One region of the Psychromonas sp. MME1 genome, then DNA from elsewhere that is predicted to be linked to it. Evidence: riboswitches for the same ligand, from Rfam matches in the RefSeq annotation. Region 1 holds a riboswitch; the other holds the start of a gene.

Evidence for each region. A riboswitch is a leader RNA that binds a small molecule or an ion and turns the genes downstream of it on or off. The one in region 1 is predicted to bind thiamine pyrophosphate.
Region 2: another riboswitch for thiamine pyrophosphate. It lies ahead of thiC (phosphomethylpyrimidine synthase ThiC); the one in region 1 lies ahead of thiB (thiamine ABC transporter substrate binding subunit).

What each region holds. Positions count from the first base shown of each region.
Region 1 is NZ_CP160906.1:1,287,114-1,290,305, reverse strand. It holds partial or broken gene AB2N10_RS06005 (site-2 protease family protein) at 90-1,194, shown strand; TPP riboswitch at 1,258-1,363, shown strand; gene thiB (thiamine ABC transporter substrate binding subunit) at 1,430-2,416, shown strand; gene thiP (thiamine/thiamine pyrophosphate ABC transporter permease ThiP) at 2,412-3,192, shown strand, end outside.
Region 2 is NZ_CP160906.1:2,337,187-2,340,378, reverse strand. It holds gene dmeF (CDF family Co(II)/Ni(II) efflux transporter DmeF) at 1-890, shown strand, start outside; gene AB2N10_RS10690 (MarR family transcriptional regulator) at 891-1,310, shown strand; TPP riboswitch at 1,366-1,517, shown strand; gene thiC (phosphomethylpyrimidine synthase ThiC) at 1,604-3,192, shown strand, end outside.

The DNA of each region.
Region 1 (3,192 bases):
GTAGCCAAGCACCAGATAACCATCTTGAGGTGACAGGGGGATTTTATGTCGGCATAATTCACGATATTACGCTTTAATAGGGATTATCTGTGCAACTTTTACAATTACAACATTTAGGTCAAACATTGCGCTTAGAAGCGTCGCCTGCTGGTTGGCAACAACTCTATTGGGGAGACCAAATTGTTTCTCAAGTAACGGCCAATGCAAATCACAAAGGTCTATTATGTCACCACTTTCAATTGCAGCAAACAGTGCAAGATAGTGATGCGTCTACTGAAGTGATTAATTATCGTTTAGATATCGATTTAAGTTGGCAGCCGTTCTTCTTTAAAATATCAGTTAGTCGTTAATGATGAGGTTGTTCTTAGCGGGCAACGTGACAGCAAAGACATTGAACAGCAACCCCCCGTTAGTGTCGATGATACTAGCAAAAAAATCAGTGTCGTTGGGATGGTCTCTCTGGCGCTAAAGCTTTTTAAAAGTGCAAAGATGATCAAAGTGATATTAGCTGGTGCGAGTTTGGCTGCATACAGTTGGTTTTTCTCATTTCAATTTGCACTCGCGTTACTGGCTTGTTTAGTCTTTCATGAATATGGTCATATTCGTGCGATGAAATATTTTTCCATGCCAACCAAGGGGATCTATTTAATCCCCTTTGTTGGTGGATTGGCGGTCAGTGATAGTAAAATTAATACGCGTTGGCAAGACGTGGTTATCTCCATTATGGGGCCTACATTTGGCTTGATTTTGTCCTGTGTCTGCGTGGTTGTTTATTGGTTAACGGATAGCCCCTTTTTTGCAGGTTTAGCCGTTTTTAATGCCTTACTCAATCTATTTAATCTGCTGCCCATTTTACCCTTAGACGGCGGGCATATATTAAAAAGCATTAGTTTCTCAATGCATAGCAAAGTAGGGGTGTTTGCCTGTGCAGTTGGTGCAGGGTTAGGCATTTATATCAGCTACAGCCTTGGTTTAACTTTACTGGGGTTTCTATTAGCTATTGGCTGTTTGGAAATCGTCTTTGAATGGCGTAGTCGCTGGCAAACAAATTTATTGCCCCTTGATAACTATGGACAAGTCGTTTCAACATTGTGGTATTTACTCACGGTGGGTGGGTTAATTGCCATTATCTTCTATTTTGCCAATGATAATGACCCGATTTTATCCTTACCATTACAAATATTGGGCAGCTAAAACGTTAAAGCAGAATAAAATCAGCGCGATTGCTATTATTTATCGACTTAAGGTATATAATAGCGATTCTCATCGGGGGGCTTGTTAACAGGCTGAGATTATCCTTTATGATAAAACCCGTAGACCTGATCCAGATAATACTGGCGTAGGAAATGAGCTGTTCCTTGAGTGCTTAGTGACGACTTTTTGACCTCCCTCATTCCCTATCTATTCCACACAATATATGGAGTGTATAGTGAAAAAAACACTTGCCTTAATGGCGATTTCAACCCTGTTCGCAATGCCAGCAATCGCTGATAAATTAGTTGTTTATACCTATGATTCATTTGCTTCAGATTGGGGTCCCGGCCCTAAAATAAAAAGCGCATTTGAAAAGCAATGTGACTGTGAATTGCAGTTTGTAACCGTTGATGATGGCGTTTCTATTTTGAATCGGTTACGTTTAGAGGGAAAGAATAGCAAGGCAGACATTATCTTAGGGTTAGATGACAGTTTAATTGCAGCAGCCAAGCAAACAGGGCTATTAATGGAACATCAGGTCGATAGTGCTGACGTGATTGTACCGGGTGGTTGGTCAGATAAAACCTTTGTACCCTTTGATTATGGTTACTTCGCCTTTGTTTATGATAAACAAAAAATGCAAAATCCACCAAAAAGCTTGGCGGAGCTGGTCGATAGTGAAAATAAGCTGCGTATTATCTATCAAGATCCACGCACTTCAACACCGGGTCAAGGGTTAATGCTATGGGTTAAATCGATTTATGGCGATAAAGCAGCCGCTGCATGGTCTAAGCTTGCGAAAAAAACCGTCACGGTAACCAAGGGGTGGTCAGAAGCTTATAATATGTTTTTAAATGGTGAAGCCGATATGGTGCTCTCCTATACGACATCACCCGCCTATCATCTCATTGCCGAGCAGAACGATCAGTATGTGAGTGCTGATTTTGCTGAAGGGCATTACATGCAAATCGAAGTGGCAGCTAAAGTGAAAAGCACACATAACCCGGTATTGGCTGAACAGTTTATGGCATTTATACTCAGTGAACCATTCCAATCAGTTATTGCAACGGGCAACTGGATGTATCCGGTTACCAACGTAGCGTTACCAAGCGAGTTTAGTCAACTCATGGTGCCAACTAAATCCTTATCACTTTCTGGCGAAGCAATTGAAGAAAACCGTAAATTATGGATTCGAGAATGGCAAAATGCGTTAATCAATTAAGCGGTTATCTGTTATTTTAATTCACCATAAAACATGGCCCGGCCTTTTCATTGCTGGGCTTGTATTCACTTTTATCGTCACCGCGGTGTCGGCATTATTATTCTATCCCTTAGATATAAATATTAGCGTCTTATTTGTTGATGCCTATTACCGCCATATCACCGCTTTTAGTTTTTATCAGGCATTTTTATCAACGCTATTGAGTGTCGGTTTGGCTATTCCCGTCTCGCATGCGTTATCACGGCGTCATTTTTTTGGTAAATCATTATTATTAAAATTGTTTGCAACGACGTTGGTGCTGCCTGTGTTGGTCGGGGTGTTTGGCATACTAGCTATTTATGGCAATAGTGGATTATTGGCAAGCCTGTTACAGCATATCGATCAACGTTTACCGTTTTCGATTTATGGGCTCAATGGCATTTTACTGGCTCATCTGTTTTTTAATTTACCCTTTGCCACGCGATTATTATTACAATCACTGCATTCTATCCCCATACAGCAACATAAATTAGCTGCCCATTTAGGGCTTTTTAATTGGCAGAAGTTTCGTATTGTAGAGTGGCCAACCATGCGTCAGCAACTTCCCCACGTCGCTGGATTAGTCTTTATGCTCTGCTTTACCAGTTTCGCGACGGTCATGGCATTAGGCGGTGGCCCTAAATCAACGACAATAGAGCTAGCCATTTATCAAGCGATTAAATTTGATTTCGATTTACAAGCAGGGGCATTACTGGCGTTATGGCAAATACTTCTATGCAGTGTCATTTTACTGTTTG
Region 2 (3,192 bases), 1.1 Mb from region 1:
ATGTGTTCTACTTGACCGTTATTACGATGGTGGCAGAAATTATCGCTGGGAGCATTTACGGTTCAATGGCTCTGTTGGCCGATGGTTGGCATATGGGCACGCATGCCGCTGCATTTTTAATTACTTTGTTTGCCTATGCCTATGCGCGTAATCATAATAATAACCCACAATTCTCCTTTGGTACGGGTAAGGTGAGTGTACTTGGTGGGTTTACCAGTGCGATTGCATTAGGTTTAGTTGCTTTGATTATGGCGGTTGAATCGGCTGTACGACTTTTTAACCCCGAACAAATACATTTCCAAGAAGCTATTTGGGTCGCTGTTATTGGCTTGATAGTCAATGTCGTTAGTGTGTTTTTATTAAAGGATGATCATGCACATGGTCATACTCACACGCACCATTCACATGCAGATAGCCATCATGCTCATCACCATCATGGACAGGATCATAATTTACGCGCGGCTTATTTTCATGTCATGGCGGATGCGTTAACCTCTGTATTAGCGATTGCTGCATTATTGATGGGTAAATACTTTGCTTTAAATAGTTTAGATCCACTGATGGGAATCGTTGGCGCATTAATTATTACCCGTTGGTCATGGGGACTTTTAAAGCAGACAGCGCCGATACTATTGGATAAAAGCATTGAACCTGAGTATCAACGTGCCATTATTAAGGTAATAGAAGAGCATCATGACCATGAAGTTGCTGATATTCATATTTGGTCTGTGAGTGCTGACCACTATGCTGCGGTTATATCCATCGTATCGCACCGACCATTTACTACACAATATTATCAAGAACTACTCAATCAATTTGAGCGCTTGAGTCATCTCACAATTGAAGTGAACCAATGTACTCAAGATGAATGTTTACAAGAGATGAAATAGATGAAAACAATAACCGAAAAATTGAATCACGCTTTTATCGAGTTTTATGAAAAGCTCTCTGCTTGGGAGGCGAATACGGTAAAAGATAATGGTCTCACTTTAACCTTGGTACATGCCGTGGAAATATTAGGGATCTTCGGTGCCATGCCAATGAAAACTTTGGCGAGTAAAGTAGGGGTGACGACGGGAACATTAACGGTGCAAGTGGATAAGCTCGTCGCTGCTGATTTAGTGCGACGCGTTGCCCATGAGAGCGATCGCCGCTCGATCCTAGTCGAACTTAGTGATCAGGGGCATAATCTATTTTTGCAACATGATCAGTTACATCAGAAACTTACTGAAGAGTTAACAGCTGATTTTACGGAAGAAGAGATAGCGCAGTTGATGAATTTATTAACGCGTATTAATAATAAATTTTAATTTACATACAATTAACTAATACGGTTCCACTGCTATAAATTTTCTTCTATACTAGGGGCTCTTGTCGGAGCGCCCTTGGGCTGAGACCACTATACTCGTCATCTTATGTAGGGTATATCTTGATAGTTAGTTTTAATTATCATTAACGTGGAATCCGTGGAACCTGATTAGGTTAGTACCTACGAAGGGAACAAGCATAAAAAATAATGGGTCATTCTCAGTTTTTTACTCTTTCCACAATCTTTCGTCAAGCACTCTTATCAACTTTTATTTATGTTAAGGTAAAGAATGCTATGTCAAACACCGTAAATTCAAATCTAAAAACGTCTAGTCGTAACAACTTATCTCGTCGAGAATCTCGTCAAGCCGCACAGGATTATATTCATAATTTAAATAATGAATCCTATCCAAATTCAGAGAAAATCTATATTGATGGAAAAATCCATCCTATTAAAGTGGCGATGCGACAAATTCTGCAAGCGGATACCTTCGTAGGGGGAAGTGAAGAACAGCCCATTTATGAAAAAAACGAAGCGATTCCCGTTTATGATGCCTCTGGCCCCTATACCGATCCAAACACGGTTATTGATGTTCATAAAGGTCTTGCTAAGTTACGAAAAAGTTGGATTGAAGCACGTGATGATGTTGAAGAACTCGACTCTTTAAGCTCAACATTCGCACAAACGCGCTTAGCCGATGAAAGTTTAGATGAGCTGCGTTTTGCAAACTTGCCAAAACCATTGCGTGCGAAAAAAGGTAAATGTGTTACCCAAATGCATTATGCGCGTCAGGGCATTATAACCCCTGAAATGGAGTATATTGCCATTCGTGAAAATCAAGGACGCGATCGCGTGAAATGTGAGGCGTTACATTTCCAGCATCCTGGATACAGCTTTGGTGCAAATCTACAGGAGGCGATCACCCCTGAATTTGTGCGTCAGGAGGTTGCGGAAGGGCGCGCCATTATTCCTGCCAACATTAACCATCCAGAGTTAGAGCCGATGATTATCGGTCGTAACTTCCTCGTAAAAGTGAATTCCAACATTGGTAACTCATCGGTCACTTCATCCATTGAAGAGGAAGTGGAAAAATTGGTTTGGTCAACGCTTTGGGGCGGTGATACGGTGATGGATTTATCAACGGGGCGTAATATTCATGAAACCCGAGAGTGGATCATGCGTAATGCGCCAGTACCAATTGGTACTGTGCCCATTTATCAAGCGTTGGAAAAGGTCAATGGCATTGCTGAAAACCTCACTTGGGAAGTGTTTCGTGACACCTTAATCGAACAGGCCGAACAGGGGGTTGATTACTTTACCATTCATGCTGGTCTGTTATTACGCTTTGTACCGATGACGGCAAAACGGGTGACTGGGATAGTATCTCGCGGAGGTTCGATCATGGCTAAATGGTGTTTATCGCACCATAAAGAGAATTTTGCCTACCAACATTTCCGTGAAATTTGTGAAATATGCCAGCAATATGACGTGGCACTCTCCCTCGGGGATGGCTTACGTCCCGGATCGATTGCTGATGCCAACGATCAGGCGCAGTTCTCTGAGCTAGAAATATTAGGTGAACTCACCAAAGTGGCGTGGCAATACGATGTTCAGGTGATGATTGAAGGCCCCGGTCATGTCCCCATGCAGATGATCAAAGAGAACATGGATAAACAGCTTAAAGATTGTTTTGCAGCACCATTTTATACGTTAGGGCCATTAACCACGGATATTGCACCGGGATACGATCACATTACATCGGCTATCGGTGCGGCGCAAATTGGTTGGTATGGCTGTGCCATGCTCTGTTATGTCACCCCTAAAGAGCATTTAGGATTACCCAATAAAGATGATGTTAAAGTGGGGCTAGTGACCTATAAATT